Regions from separate parts of the Paenibacillus sp. CF095 genome, predicted to be linked through region 1. Evidence: riboswitches for the same ligand, from Rfam matches in the RefSeq annotation. Region 1 holds a riboswitch; each other region holds the start of a gene.
What was found. Region 1 has a riboswitch for thiamine pyrophosphate ahead of BLS69_RS26815 (ABC transporter substrate-binding protein). Riboswitches for the same ligand answer to the same signal wherever they lie in the genome.
Positions count from the first base shown of each region.

Region 2: it holds a riboswitch for thiamine pyrophosphate, as region 1 does, so the genes downstream of both, BLS69_RS05925 (thiamine phosphate synthase) here and BLS69_RS26815 (ABC transporter substrate-binding protein) in region 1, are expected to answer to the same signal.
Region 3: it holds a riboswitch for thiamine pyrophosphate, as region 1 does, so the genes downstream of both, tenA (thiaminase II) here and BLS69_RS26815 (ABC transporter substrate-binding protein) in region 1, are expected to answer to the same signal.

Region 1 covers NZ_FMZN01000005.1:140,247-145,730, reverse strand. The annotation lists gene BLS69_RS26835 (MFS transporter) at 1-1,185, shown strand, start outside; gene BLS69_RS26830 (DUF2798 domain-containing protein) at 1,614-2,123, opposite strand; gene BLS69_RS26825 (VOC family protein) at 2,298-2,684, shown strand; gene BLS69_RS26820 (NAD-dependent epimerase/dehydratase family protein) at 2,702-3,457, shown strand; TPP riboswitch at 3,603-3,715, shown strand; gene BLS69_RS26815 (ABC transporter substrate-binding protein) at 3,937-4,977, shown strand; gene BLS69_RS26810 (thiamine-binding protein) at 5,194-5,484, shown strand; gene BLS69_RS26805 (ABC transporter permease) at 5,484-5,484, shown strand, end outside.
Region 2 covers NZ_FMZN01000001.1:1,335,568-1,341,051, reverse strand. The annotation lists gene BLS69_RS05945 (ThiF family adenylyltransferase) at 1-707, opposite strand, end outside; gene BLS69_RS05940 (thiazole synthase) at 704-1,471, opposite strand; gene thiS (sulfur carrier protein ThiS) at 1,474-1,677, opposite strand; gene thiO (glycine oxidase ThiO) at 1,674-2,846, opposite strand; gene BLS69_RS05925 (thiamine phosphate synthase) at 2,864-3,559, opposite strand; TPP riboswitch at 3,753-3,862, opposite strand; gene BLS69_RS05920 (ABC-F family ATP-binding cassette domain-containing protein) at 3,938-5,484, opposite strand, start outside.
Region 3 covers NZ_FMZN01000001.1:1,734,532-1,740,015, reverse strand. The annotation lists gene BLS69_RS07640 (PRD domain-containing protein) at 1-821, shown strand, start outside; gene BLS69_RS07635 (endo-1,4-beta-xylanase) at 1,011-3,683, shown strand; TPP riboswitch at 3,887-3,984, shown strand; gene tenA (thiaminase II) at 4,097-4,759, shown strand; gene BLS69_RS07625 (spore coat protein) at 4,981-5,277, opposite strand; gene BLS69_RS07620 (hypothetical protein) at 5,288-5,484, opposite strand, start outside.

The DNA of each region.
Region 1 (5,484 bases):
GCCCACGTTGTGCTCGGTTCCATTTTACCGGTTGCACTTGAACATTACGGCAAAGATTATAGCCAAGGCGGAACGCTGATCTTTGCTCAATTTGCCGGATTCCTCGGTGGTGTATTGTTATCTCCATGGCTGAACAGACGCTTTGGTAAACGGGGAGGCCTGTTAATCGCCACAGCGTTGCTCTGCATTGCAGAATTATCCTATATGTTGTTGCCACCATGGGGCTGGATGTTCGTCATTGCACCCGCTGCCGGCTTTGGATTCGGAATGGTTGAAGCTGTTATTGGCACCATTATCATCGCTGCAATTAAAGACAATACAGCCGTTGCCATGAGTCGACTGGAAGTGTTATTTGGGATCGGAGCGATGGTCATGCCGCTCATTGCCAGCGGTCTGATTGCTGCCGGATACTGGCGCCTTTCTTTTCTCGTTGTTGCGATCTGCGCAGCGCTGACCTTTGTTTTCTGGGCAAAAGGATCATTCGGTGAACTCGATAAGTTTCTGGAGCGACGTAGTTCTAATAACGGTTCAGTACATGCCCACACTGCTGGGACATCGGGTGAGATGCATCCCGCATCTGCAAGTACATCCAGTCCAACCTATCGTGGCCGTAACAGAACTCTTCTGGTATTATTCGTCCTCTTCTTCTTCCTATATGTTGGCACAGAGATGAGTCTTGCGAACTTCATGCCAGCGATTCTGATTGAGAAAATGAACATGAAGGAAGCCGGAGCAGCGCTTAGTGTCACCTGTTTCTGGATTGCCATGTCCGTGGGACGACTCTTCGCCGGGTATATCGCAGAGAAATTCCAATACCGCGTCTATGTCCTGTACAGTTGTCTTGCATCTGTTCTTTTGTTAATGGTATTTCCATTTACAAACCAAATTTGGTCTGCATTTCTCATCATCTTGCTGCTTGGACTTGCGATGTCAGGTATTTTTTCCATTGCCCTTGTCTTCGCCAGTAAACTGCTGCCCGGAACAGAAGAATCCACACCCAGCATTTTGATTGCCTCAGGTGGAGTTGGCGGTGCCATTCTGCCTTTGACTACGGGATGGAGTCTTGATCATCTGGCAGTTAATCAGTCTGCATGGATGCTTGCGATCTTTGCAGTTGGCCTGCTTGTCATTAGCGTGATCACGTATCAATGGCAGAACAAACATGTGGTCGATCCAGCGACTTAACAGTTATGTGTCGTTGCAGTCCTGAGAATTAGAATTACCTATTATTGAGATTGAGATTGAAATGTCTACTGTCATGACCTGACGGTGGACATTTTTTTGTAGCGTTACTCTGTTGTAACGAACCTAGCACACGCTATTTCCCTCCATTTCTGCATGTTTGAAATCTAACGAATCCTAGAGACGTTATTATAGATAATTATCTCAAATTCAAGGTCTCGTTGGAGGTTTTTTGCATAATAACGCCGCTGAGATTCGTTAGATTTTTTATTCCCTAAAAACTGGACTAATAAGGTGTACTCGATTCGTTAGCGCTGTAATCATCGTGGCAAGTGCCCTATTTTTGCCTCTCTCTCACCTTTCATTAAAGGTGAGAATAATATCTATTCTTTTGCACAAGATTGCCCAGGAAATACTTATGGCCAACCGAATCACACACTTTTGTTAACGACAGGCATTACGGGCCCGTTATCCTTGATGAATTTACCGAATACATATCGTACGAGTGGTCCCAAAATGATCAATTGATATGGAAGCGCCAGGCTGAAGTTACGAGCGATTGTATGGAGATACGTACGGAGTACGGATGACCCACTTAATTGATCAGCGAGATATGCCGAGATCATTCCATACAAAGACATGATCAGAACCATGCCAATCACCATAAAAAATGACATAGCCAGCACACCTAGAATCTTATTGGACTTGTCGAAGGGCATAGAAAATGCAATCTTTCTCGCCACAGGGCCAACAATGAAAGACTCCACCAGAAACGCGATGACAAAACATAATATGAATTGAAGCAGTATCTCAAGCGGGGACATTTTGCCGAGTAACCCACTGTGCCATAGATTGAAGAACATCATGACCAAGACCATTCCTGTACACATCATTAATCCGAAAATAATTTGTTCCTTCTTGCTTGTTGGCAATTCTCTCATCCTCTCTGTTTACCTTCGTAATTATAGAGATGAGGAAACCCACCACATAAGTGAACATTCTGTGAACAATTATAATTTTTCCAAATTAAAACCGGATTTGACAACCATGTAGTACAGCCCTATGATATCCCTTAAAATGGTAGAAAGATTCATAGTATAAGGAGGATTTGGATTATGAGTTTTCAAAAACGCATTGACCACGTCGGCATTGCTGTGCGTGATCTGGAGACCACGCTGCGTTTCTATACGGAGATTGTTGGTCTTGAATTGAAAGACCGGGTAACCCATACCAACGGCGTCATTCAGCTCGCCTTCCTTGGCTTCAATGGAAGTAATGAGACTGAGATTGAGTTAATTCAAGGTTACAGCGACAAGCTGCCTTCCGAAGGTACGGTACACCATTTTGCGATCCATGTAGATGATCTTGATTCTGAGTACAAACGCATCCAAGCCACCAAAGCCGTATTTATTGATGGAGAGATTATTACACTGCCTAACGGTTACCGCTATTTCTTCATCTATGGACCTGAAAAGGAATGGATTGAGTTCTTCCAGCGCTAAGAATTGGAGTTGATTTCATGAACATTTTAATTACCGGCGCAGCCGGGAAAATTGGCCGGGACTTGTCCCAACACTTGTCAGAAGCATATCACCTGCGACTAACGGATTTGAATATCGACAGACTGCATACGTATCAAGAAACCGACCATGAGATCATGACACTGGATGTGACAGACCCTGAAGCCTGTCAGCATGCTTGCGAAGGCATGGATGTGGTAGTACATCTGGCGGGAGACCCTTCCCCGAATGCCGGATTCTATGAATCGTTGTTGGACATCAATATCAAAGGTACATTTAATGTATTCCGTGCAGCTAAGGACCAAGGTGTGCAAAGAGTCATTCTGGCGAGCAGTGCACAGACGATTGAGGGGTATCCCATTGATGCTCAAGTCTATCCGGACATGCCAACACACCCACGGAATTTGTACGGGGTTAGCAAATGTTTTGGAGAATCGCTCGCTTCCTATTTTGCGTATACCGAAGGTTTACAAAGTGTAGCAATACGTATAGGTGCATATGATGATTTTCAACCGGACGGACCAGCGCTGGAAGCAAGGGATATGAGCGCGTATATTAGTCCGGCTGACTTGTGTGATTTGATGTTCAAAGCAATTACAGCTACCAATCTGGAGCCCTTCACCATACTGCATGGGATCTCGAATAATCGGTTTAAACGATTGAATCTGGAAACCACTCAGAAACAGGTAGGTTATGCCCCAAAATCCGATGCATTTGCACTCAGCCAGATTGCCTTATATGATTCGCCACGATAATTAATGAAAATAACACATCTAAACAGGCTGATATACATATGTATAACGGCCTGTTTGATAAGTTCATACGTGTCCCCATCCAGTTCCTGACTGGACACGTTCCACCCGCTGGCCTATAATTACACCTAGTAATGCCCGTAACTTCATAGTTTCCCAGGGGAGTCGGAATTGGCCGGCTGAGAGTGTATCCCACCAAGATACTAACCCTTAGACCTGATCTGGATCATGCCAGCGTAGGAATCGGAGTATATCGAAATGGCACAGCCCTATGGCTGAACGCCACCTCTCTAACGCCTGCACGCGTCCCGGAATACGGGACGCTTTTTTAATGTTCTTTTATATAGCCAGAGAGCTAAAAAAAGTGACGTTATTCAGATCTCAACTGGTATAAATCTGTTGATTTATGCAAGATGATTGGATATGAAGCCAAGGAGTACCCCGTGCCACTCGGCCGGACATATCGAAGGAGAGAATTACAGATGAAATGGCGTAGAACGATGGGATTGATGCTCTTATGCGTGCTTATGGTGACTGTAGCCGCATGTGGCGGCAAAGAAGCTGCCCCGGCAGAACAGAACAGCAACACAAATGCGGAAAGCAGTAACAAAGGTGACACTGCCGCCCTGAAAGATATTAAAGTGGTGCTCGACTGGACACCGAATACGAATCATACCGGCCTATATGCGGCTGTAGATCAAGGTTTTTACAAGGCTGAGGGCTTGAATGTAGAGATTGTACAACCAGGTGCCGGTGGCGCAGATACAATGGTTGCCTCGAATGAAGTGCCTTTTGGCGTAAGTTATCAGGAGAGTGTAACTCAAGCCCGCACACAGGGTGTTCCATTGGTCTCCATCGCAGCAGTTATTCAGCATAATACATCCGGGTTCGCTGCTCCGGCGGATCGGAATATCAAATCACCGAAAGATTTTGAAGGTAAAACCTATGGCGGTTGGGGTTCCCCAGTCGAAGAAGCCGTGATGCAATCCATTATGGAAGGCGACGGAGCCGATGTATCCAAAGTGAAAAACATTAATATGGGTGACGCTGACTTTTTCACCGCAGTGAAACGGGACATTGATTTCGCGTGGATTTTCTACGCCTGGACAGGTATTGAAGCCGAACTGCGCGGAGAACCGATCGACATGTTATATGTGAAGGATTATTCAGATGCATTGGATTACTACACACCTGTCCTTGTAACAAACGAGCAGACGATCCAAAACGACCCTGAGTTGGTGAAAGCATTCCTGAAAGCCACTTCAGAAGGGTATCAATATGCGATTGATCATCCCGAAGACGCAGCGAACATTCTGATCAAGGCCGTACCGGATCTAGATAAAGACTTGGTACTGGCAAGCCAGAAATGGCTTAGTCCAAAGTACACGGATGACGCCCCGCGCTGGGGTGAGCAAAAGCAGGAAGTATGGCAGAATTACACCGACTGGATGTTTAGCAAAAAACTGCTGGATGAACAGATCGACGTGAGCAAGGCATATACGAACGATTTTTTACCCCAATAAAATTTGCTTAAGTTTAACTTTTTTACACAAGAACGAAGAGTGCAGAACCCATCTGAAGAAGCGAAGCGCTCACCTTTATCCCCGGATTTCCTCCATTGAAATTCATTAAAGAAATCCGGGGATAACAGTGATCGTAAGAGGGTACTGCAATCGGAGTGATGAGTGTAAACCTGGTTCAATTCATGCAATTTATCACGAAAGGAAAAGTGATCTCTCATGGCAAGCACATTACTTAGCATTCAGGTTATTCCCAAAACGCCAAATGGCGAGAATTCTTACCCTTATGTAGATCGCGCCATTGAAGTTATTCAGCAATCCGGCCTGAAATATCAGGTGAACGCGCTCGACACCACGATGGAGGGGGAACTGGAGGAACTGCTGGAGGTTGTCCGTAAAATGCACGAGGTACTCGTGGAGGCTGGCAGCCCAAGCATCATCTCCCAGATCAAAATCGCCCATAGCCCTACCGGCTTCAGCATGGACACCCTGACGGAGAAGTATCGCTAA
Region 2 (5,484 bases), on a different contig from region 1:
TCGTTCCTCCACACGTCAAATGACAATAACTTACGTCTCAATGCATTGGCATTGCCACTAAGTAACTTCATCGCTTCTGCTGTCTGATTTGCCGTTACCATCTGTACCGCTTGAGGTATGATACCAGACGTATCACATGTATCTCCTCCCAGAGGGACTTCACCCAGCAAACAATTTAAACATGGCGTATCTCCAGGCATAAACGTATAGGTGATGCCGTAACTACCTACGCATCCACCATAAATCCAGGGAATACGGTGTTTCTGTGCCATATCGTTAATGAGTAATCGCGTATCAAAGTTATCCGTTGCATCCATGATCAAGTCGGTATGCTGAACGAGTTCTTCCAATTCATCTACTCTGACATCCAACACTTTCCCTTCCACATGAACCGTGGAATTAATGGCAGATAACCGTTTTTCCGCTGCCATCGCCTTCGGCATCCGTTCAATCGCGTCCTGTTCTACATATAATTGCTGTCGCTGCAGGTTACTCCACTCCACATAATCACGATCCACAATTGTTAAGTGTCCAACTCCTGAACGAACTAACGTTTCTGCGATTCCTGTTCCCAGTGCGCCAGCACCAACGATTAAAACTCTGCTGCCCTTTAATCTGGCCTGACCTTCCTTGCCAAGTGGCGCATAACGTTCCTGTCTGGAATACCGATCGGCCTGCTCCGAGGATGTTGATTGTTGATTTATCATGTATGAACCATTCCTTCCACCGGACTACTGGCTGCTGCGTAACGCTTTACGGGAATCATGCCTGCCTCATAAGCCAGCCTACCTGCCTCTACCCCCAATCTCATCGCCTTAGCCATGCTCACTGGATCCCCTGATCCGGATACGGCTGTATTTAACAATACGCCAGCTGCACCAAGTTCCATCGCATAAGCAGCATCTTTGGGGGAGCGCAATCCTGCATCCACAATTACAGGTACAACAGCCTGCTCAATGATGATCTCAAGGTTATAGGGATTGATGATGCCTCTGCCAGCTCCGATAGGAGAAGCGCCAGGCATTACAGCATGTACGCCAAGCAATTGCAGCCTTTTGGCCAGAATGACATCATCTGAAATATAAGGCAATACAGTGAAGCCCTTTTCAAGCAAAATTTCACAAGCCTTGTACGTTTCAATCGGATCTGGGAGTAACGTCATTCCATCTCCGATGACTTCGACTTTTATCATATCACAAAGTCCTGACGCCCGCGCAAGCTCGGCAATTCGCACCGCCTCTTCCGCATTGGATGCTCCAGCCGTATTCGGAAGAAGAGTGTATTTGTCCAGATCCAATGTATCCAGGAAATGCTTCTGGTTGCGCTCCTCCAGATTCAGACGACGAACAGCAAAGGTTAAAACTTCCGTTTCAGATGCTTCCACAGCCTGACTTTGCACTTCCAGATCCGAAAACTTGCCTGTTCCGAGCAACAATCTGGACTCAAACGTATATTTACCAATGTTCAACATCATCAACCGCCTCCTACAAAATGTACAATCTCGATTCGATCGCCTTCTCTTAATGCCGTCGTTTCATGATACTCACGGGTTAAAATATGCTTGTTCAGCTCTACAACTACAGTCTTGACTTGCAGATCAAAAGATTTAAGCAGTTTATCCACACGATTCAATCTGTCTTCAATCTCCATCCGTTGACCATTAACGATGATATTCACTGCACCACTCCCTTTCTGTTCAATCGCTCCGGACTCAGCGCCTCAATTCCGAGTTCTTCTGAGCTTTTGCCAGCGAGCAACTCAGCGATAAGCCTTCCTGTTATCGCACTAAGCAAGATACCGTTGCGGTAATGCCCAAAGGCGGCGAACAGCCCTGGTATACTCTTGCAAGCACCTATATAAGGCAATCCATCTGGAGTTGCCGGTCTTACGCCTGCCCACGCTCGTATAAATTGTGCTTCTTTCATCCCAGGCACCCAGTGGGTAGCCGCTGTTAGCAGCTTCTGAACACCCTGTACAGAAACGTTCAGATCGGTTCTGCCTGGCAGACTGGTTGCCCCGAGCCAAACTTCGCCATTAGCTTTGGGAACAATATAGATATCCTCTGCATACACCGTTCTGTCAGGTCTGTACCCAGCATGTTCATCTGAGAACTGAACGGCGGCTATTTCTCCTTTTACCGACCACACAGGCATGCTCAGATTCACATGTCTCATCAACTCTTCACTCTGTAATCCAGCCGCTATAATGACATGTTTGCATCTCATCTCACCGATCGATGTGGTGATTCCCTGCACGCCATGTTCGTTTGCTTGCACACGTATATCCTGTATGTCCTCCATAACCCGTGCTCCCAATGCTTGAGCGGATTCAGCATATGCCTTCGTTAGATGGACTGGAAGAATCTCACTCTCGTAAGGTCTGTAGTAGGCTCCATACGTATCTCTGTTAAGCCATGATGCCTCCTGTTGCACAACGGAACGATCCCACCATACCTCATCAGCAGAAGCAGACAACGCAGACTTCCGATTGTCCTTATAACTACTTAATTCACTGTATGAACGAAAAGGAGTTAGGAATCCCTGGCATTGCAGGCCAGTCTCTACCTCACTGAGTGTAGCCATTAGCACCTGTTGCTCGATAAGTAACTGTCTACTCTGTCTGGCAAGCTTAGCCATCAAAGGATGAGCAAAATCCTCACTGCCTGCCGCCAGCATTCCAGCCGCCGCGCAAGAAGTGCCTCCTGCAATCGCCGAACGCTCCAGCAACAGCACATCCTGTCCACGGGAAGCAAGCTCATAAGCGATAGCACAACCAACAACGCCTCCACCTACAATAATCGTTTCTGCATGAAACTTATCCGGTTTATCAATAACGATCTCTTTCATCCTCTCATCTCCTTGATTCAGGGACTCAGACTTTCTGTAGCAACGATAGCCTGCCTTAATAATGCAGCCGCCCGATCCGGTGACTCGCTCGCCCATACATTCGAGATCACGGCGACTCCCTGTGCCCCTGCAGAGCGAATAGCGTGAATGTTTCCCGGTCCGATACCCCCAATCGCCATGACAGGAATGGAGACACGCCTGCACACTTCAGCAAGAGCATGTAATCCTCTGGGGTCAAGATCAGGCTTACTGTTGGTTGAGTAGACATGCCCGAAGAAAAGATAATCGGCTCCCCGTTCTTCAGCGATTTTTGCCTCATCGATTGAATGAACAGATACACCCAGACGAAGGCGCTGCACATTGCTTATAACAGCAGGGTTATAATTTCGTATCGCATCTTGCCCCCAATGTACACCGCCATAAATGTCATTCTGTGAAGGAAGTTCTGAACTATTGATAACAATGCGGCAAGATGGAATGCCAACGCTACGCAGACTTTGAGCCCAACCGATCTTGTCTTGCCATGTGAGTTGTTTTTCTCGTATGTGAATATAGTCCACCAAAGGCCAAACGTCCTTTGCAGCTTTTACAAAAGATGCCTGATCCCCTGCACCCGTAGATACAACATGCAATTCAAATGATTCTTGAACATGTTCATGAGAAATTACCGTACTGTTCATCTCCTTCCAGACTTGAATGCTATGAAAACACAAAAAAGCCACTCCCGTAGGGGAGTGGCTGCGTATTAATTATAGGACCAGATGACTGACTGATACATACAGTTCATTTCGTGCAATAAAGCTATAGACCTTATAGCCATAACGTTATACACGCAACTGCATGTTTCAATTTACTAAGCAAGACGGTTGAATTCTTTCGAATTGCCGTTTGCTCACGTCATTCACTGAAACGCGCTCGCCACTTCCCTACGCTGGTATGATCCAGATCAGGTGCAAAGGGTCCGGAATCGCATTCTTCCATCTCAGCCGCATCGTGCGGCCCCCCTAGTGTTCATATGAAGTTGTAGCCTATGTTACCATAGACGGTTTTTTTTGTCACCGTCATTTCTGTTAAACATTGTCTTGAATCGTTTAGTTTTTCTCAGACCATTCTTCGACATTCCATGTTTTGGTGACCCATCCCTCGTAGAAATCAGGTTCATGAGATACCACTAACACCGTTCCCTTGAATTCTTTCAAAGCACGCTGCAACTCCGCTTTGGCTGTGACATCCAGATGGTTCGTCGGCTCATCGAATAGAATCCAATTGCTTTCACGCATCAAGAGTTTGCATAAACGAACCTTGGCTTGTTCTCCACCACTCAGCATATTAAGTGGACGAGTAATGTGCTCATTTTTCAACCCGCAGCGAGCGAGATGACCTCGGACCTCATTTTGGGTCAAATGTGAAAATTCATTCCAGACATCCTCAATCGGCGTGATATTCCCAGCACGAACCTCCTGCTCAAAATAGGCTGTTTCGAGGTAATCTCCTAAGAAAGTCTTTCCACTGAGTGGAGATATTTTTCCCAGGATGGTTTTCAACAGCGTCGATTTACCCACACCATTACAACCTACGATGGCAATTTTCTCACCACGTTCGATTGTCATTGTCATCTTAGGCAGCAAAGGATACGTATATCCAATTTCAAAATCAATACCCTCAAAGACCGTTTTACTGCTCGCACGGGCATCCTTGAATTTGAACGTTGGTTTGGCCGCTTCATCTGGGCGATCAATACGTTCAATTCTGTCCAGCTGTTTCTCCCGACTCTTCGCTCGACCTGAAGTTGAAGCACGTGCCTTGTTACGCTGAATGAAATCTTCCTGCTTCTTGATGTACTCTTGCTGTTTCTCGTATGCATCAATATGCTGGGCTTTATTCATATCAGCCATCTCGAGGAACTTGTTATAGTTCGCTGCGTATCTCGTTAATTTGGCAAATTCCAAATGATAAATGACATTTACGACTTCATTCATGAATTCCGTGTCATGGGAGATTAAAAGAAACGCGTGCGGGTAGTCCTTCAGGTAACGTGACAGCCATTCAATGTGCTCTACATCCAGATAGTTGGTCGGCTCATCCAGCAAAAGAGCTGTAGGTTTCTCAAGCAGAAGCTTGGCAAGAAGCACCTTGGTACGTTGTCCACCACTTAGAGCTGCGACATCCCGATCAAGACCAATTGCGGACAAACCAAGACCATTGGCCATCTCTTCCACTTTTACGTCAATCAGATAAAAGTCGCCCTGTTCCAGTTGTTCCTGAATATCGCCCATCTCTTCCAGCAACTGCTCCAGCTTATCTGGATCTGCATCTGCCATCTGGTCCGTAATATTCATCATTTCTTTTTCCAATTCAAGCAACGGAAGGAATGCATCCTTAAGCACGTCACGAATGGTTTTGCCTGGGGTAAGCTTCGTGTGCTGATCCAGATATCCATAACGGACCTTAGGTGTCCATTCCACTTTTCCACTATCTTTAAGCAATTTACCGGTAAGGATGTTCATTAATGTGGATTTACCCACACCATTGGCACCAACAAGTCCTACGCGCTCTCCGGCAAGTAAACGAAATGATACATTTTTAAATAACGTGCGATCTCCAAAATTGTGACTTACGTTCTCTACTGACAATAAAC
Region 3 (5,484 bases), on a different contig from region 1:
GATTCATTCTGCAAAATAATCCGTCTGCCCAGGCTTACGTACGAACCATCGAAAGCATGCCAGAAAAACATGTGAATGTCATAAACAAACTGATTACCAATGCAAAAGAAAAGCTGTCTCTTGACGACCAAATCTTCTTTACGCTTATGGATCACTTGTCGTTTGCCATTGAACGATGGAAAAAAGGTGTAGCATTACAGAATCGCATGTTATGGGAGATACAGAGGTTTCATCCTGTCGAATTCGAACTGGGCCTTGAAGCCGTTCAGATGCTGAATCTAGAATTGGGTATTGAACTGCCGGAAGAAGAAGCAGGGAATATCGCTTTTCATTTCGTGAATGCCCAAACGCATGAACAGAATATGGAGCGCACGATGCAATCCGTTAAGATGTTAAAAGATATTTTTAACCTGATTCAATACACCTTTGATATGCAATTGAACAAAAATTCTATCCATTATGTGAGACTCGTCACACATCTGCAATTCTTCATCCAGCGTTTACAAGAAGGGCGTCTGGGCAATTCGGCGAAAGATTTTATATTTCAACACATGGTGAAGGAGCATCCGCTTGAATACAAATGCGCGGAGATGATCAAAACCTACGTGCAGAATATGCTGGACATCTCCATATCAAACGAGGAATTATTATATTTGATGATTCACATTGCACGAATTGTGCAGGAGGAACAGGGTGACGAGGGACGATTAAAAAACAAAGTTTATATGCCTGTTAGCAGACAGGAAAAAAGATACTTTTTAACTATGACCGTTTTCTCGTATTTTATCGGGAAACGGTCTTTTATTTTTGCAAATATGTAGCGGCTTTTTTGATATTCCACGCGAACGAACTCCAGCTTCCTAAGCTCACATGAGATTACCAAATGATAACTTTTTATTATAATTATTGGGAATTTGTTATATGTAAGCGCTATCGAAAGAACTATAATCTATTTATCTGGATGTTAATCCGTTCAGAAATACTTAGACCAAATCATGAGGAGGAATTGTATGAAACGGTTAGGTCAATGGAATATAACAGCCTTGGTTCTTGTGCTGGTACTCGCCATGCTTCCATTTTCGAATGTCTCACATGCAGCCAAGGCAGTTACGGAAGTGGAGGGAAGTCATTTAAGCACAAACTTTGAAGACGGTACACTTCAAGGATGGACTCCACGTGTCGGTAGTGAAAATCTGACAGTGACACAGCAGGAAGCACACGAAGGCCAGTCTAGTATGCTAGTTTCCAACCGTGATCGTTCCTACCATGGACCGATGTTATCCATGAAGGATCTGCTTGAGCGTAACCAAGAGTATGAAATTACGGCATATGTAAGACTTACCCAGGAGCCCACCACGGATCAAACACTACAGCTCACCACATATAAAAAAACAACGGCCGAAAGCTGGAACCCGATCGGTAGCGTGAAGATTGCCAAAACAGAATGGAACACATGGCACAAGATCACCGGAAAATTTCAGTATAGCGATGATCCCACTGAATTGAATTTGTTCATCGAAACACCCTACATCTCTGAAGATAGCGTAGATACGTTATCGTTCTATGTGGATGATGTATCATTTACTCTGGCCGAGCAACTGGAGATTGAAGCAGGGATTCTGTCTCTGGAGGACCTGTATCAAGATGATTTCCCCATTGGTGCAGCGGTGTATCGCTGGCAGTTGGAAGGCGCATACGGACAACTGCTCACAAAGCATTTTAACAGCTTGACCGCAACCTATGAGATGAAACCGAAGTACATGTCTCCTTCCGAAGGTGTTTATGAGTTCGAGGCAGCCGATCAATATGTTCAGTTCGCTGAGGAGCATGGTATGGGCGTACGCGCACATGCGTTGTTGTGGCATATTGATGCTGCAGAGTGGATGTTCACGGATCCTCAGGGTAACCCTGCGAGTCGAGAATTACTGCTTGCCCGGATTCAGGATTATGTCGAAACCGTCATGACCCGATACAAAGGTAAGATCTATGCCTGGGATGTGGTAAACGAGGCGATTGCGGATAGCAATGGTGATGCCAACGGTTTACGTAAAAGTCCCTTTTATGAACTAATCGGTCCGGATTACATTGAAAAAACCTATGAATTCGCTCGTGCAGCCGATCCGGATGCCAAATTATACTACAACGAATACTTCACGGAAATCCCTGAGAAAAGAGAGCATATGTTTCAGTTGGTCAAACGACTGAAAGAGAAGGGACTCATCGATGGTGTGGGTTTGCAATCCCACTATAACCTGGAATCCCCGCCCATCGAGGAAATTGAAAAAACGATCAACATGTTCGTCGAACTTGGATTGGATATTCAGATCACGGAACTGGATGTGGATAGCGGAATTCCATTTGGTGAAGAGATGTCGGATGAAGTTGCGGTAAAACAGGCGTATCGATATAAGGAACTGTTGGATTTGTACAAAAAACACAAAGATCACATTTCTTCAGTTACCTTATGGGGACTCCAAGATGAGAAGTCTTACAACAACCAGGCGATGCTGTTTGATTCAGCCCTGAAGGCCAAAAAAGCATACTGGGGACTCGTGGATGAATCCAGCTTGCCTGTGTTGACACAGAGAGCCGTCTCACTTTCGGGTAAACCGGATATCAAAAAACAGTCACAAGATCCGCTCTGGAACAAAGCGGTGTCTACTCCACTGAAGGGTGACTCTTCGGGATCAGCCAGTTTCAGAACCTTATGGGATCAAAGTAACCTGTATATCCTCGTGGATGTTCAGGATGCGAAGTCAGATGTGAATGACAGAGTAGAACTCTTTGTTGACCTCAATAATGGCAAGACCACCTCATATGAAGCAGATGACCGACACGTAATTATTAAGCGGTCGGGCAAAGCTGAGGGCGCGGAGCGGCGTTCATATCGTGTACGCGAGACAAAAGCTGGATATCAGGTTGAATTGTCCATTCCATGGGATGGTATCCAAGCCGGTTCAGAATATGAAGTTGGCTTGGATATCCGTGTGACTGATGGCGGTGCAAGTGGGACAGAGCCTCATAATCCACTATACTGGAATGATCGAACACAATCTCAGGAACAAGATACAAGCAAATACGGCGTGATTCAGCTTGCCCCTATGCCCAAATCTGCACAAGCTGTGCAAGGGATTGTTCAGATTGATGGGAAGAAAGACGCCCTATGGAATAAGGCTGTACCATTTGAAGTAAAAAGGTTGAATGAGACCGAAGGTGCAGAGGCAGTGGCTCGCGCAATGTGGTCAGGGGAGTATCTATATCTGCTGATTGACGTCACTGATCCAAACATCATCACAGATAGCATCAACCCATGGGATCAGGATTCGGTTGAGATTTTCCTGGACGAGAATCACCAGCGCACACCGTATTTTCAATATGATGATGCCCAGTTCAGAATCAGTGCAGACAATGTAGGAACCTTTGCAGGGGGTGCCTCACCCGGACGCCTTGTAAGTGCTGTGAAGAAAACAAATAAAGGATATCTCGTAGAAGCCCGAATCCAGTTACATTCACTGACGCCCAAAGCAGGAAATGTTCTCGGTTTCGATCTTCAAATTAACGACAATCAGGGCGGAGGTAAACAGAACGTAGCTAAGTGGAATGATACGACCAATGAGAGCTGGAGAAACACTTCCCAGTACGGAATACTCACTTTTGTCGGAAAGAACAAACTCGGGCATTAAATCATTGGCAGTAGTTCAAAGAATAGAAACCATCATAACAGTAGCTAAAACTCAACCATTGTTGTGATGGTTTCCGTCGTTTAAATACGTCTCTCAAGCTGATGAGGGGGATACAATCTGCCTTGACTATATTTAACAGCCCTTGATATACTAAATGAATGTTGTTTTTTTTTATGCGGATAAGAAAGTAATCAACTACATACAACCGTTTGCAAGGGAGCCTTAACCGGCTGAGAGGGTGTTAAACCGACCTTACCTGATTTGGATAATGCCAACGTAGGGATGCAACGATGAAACACTGTACTTGGGTAGCTCATGCGCCCCCCTTGTTTTAGTGTATTTGTCTGCGAAACATCCTATGGATGTTTCGTTTTTTTGTTTTTAAATACGTACATTATGAATTGGAGGAACACATGTTGACTATTTCAGAGAGACTATATCAGGCAGCACAGCCTGTGTGGAAGGAATGCCTTGAGCATCCTTTTGTTAAAGGGATCGGAGATGGTTCTTTACAGGTTGAACAATTTCGTTATTATTTGCTGCAAGACTACTTGTACCTGTACGATTATGCCCGTGTATTTGCACTAGGTATTGTCAAGTCGCACGACCCCAAATTGATGCAGTTTTTTAGTAAAAACGTAGATAACATCCTGAATGGTGAAATGAAAATTCATCGTTCTTATATGGAGCGATTAGGAATTACAGAGGATCATGTTTTTCAGGTAAAACCTGCACTGAAGAATGCAGCGTATACTAACTATATGCTCTCTGTTTCCCATGCGGGCGGCATAGCAGAAGTACTTGTATCCATTCTGGCCTGCTCATGGAGCTATGCAGAGATTGGTCAAGTTCTTTCCCAAAAGCCAGGTGCAGCTGATCATCCCTTTTATGGAGAATGGATCACAGGATATGCTTCCTCTGAATACAACAGCAACAACCAATCCCTTGTCGCGTTAACGGATAAGCTATTAGAAGGCTGTAGCGAGGTAACGTACCAACGGATGGAAGATATTTTCGTGATGTGCAGTCGCTTTGAACTTGATTTTTGGGAGATGTCATGGAGGCTGGAGGCTTGAGCTCACTGGTAGTTGATTAAAGGTCTCGGTCGTGGAGCTGCAAAGGGTAATCAGTCTCAGAATGGAAAATAAGTAGATTTACGTAAAGGAACGCTAGTATAAGCGTGTTTCGTGACGATGCCAAAAAAAGGGCGGAGTGTATCCGCCTTTTTTCATTGTTGAAATTCTTGACACAGGAGCATTTTATACTCTGAAGTCTCTGGCTAAAATCAAAAAGGGCGTCAGGACGGAATGTTCATAGCAGTCTGAATGTTTTTCAGATCGAGCTGAATTTGCTCTGCAATATGGTAAGGGTGGTATAAGCCATGCTGCACCATGTAATTTGATATCTTTTCATGAGAGTCTATGGCTTCATCGAGCTGTTTCATCAAAATTTGTTTGATTTCGGGGGTAGCACATTCGGTCACAGCCATGGCGTAGTTTCTGACGCCGCTCTTGGCGTTCATCAAAAAATCCATTGCGATCACGTCATCGGTCAGCGTATTAAGACCAGTCATGTGTTCTAATATTGGGTTCATTTTTTATCTCCTATACAGTCGCTTTAGACAGCACTCCACCGAGCTCCTGAAGCTGCTGTTGTGATAATGTCGCATCTTGTTGCAAAATTTGCTTGAGCTCCGGGTCGTTTACCAGAGCTTGCATGGTCTTGGATTTTGTCATGCAAACCGTCTTGAACGCAGCTATTTCATGCACCTCGAGCATCTCATGCAAAGCGTATGTGGAAT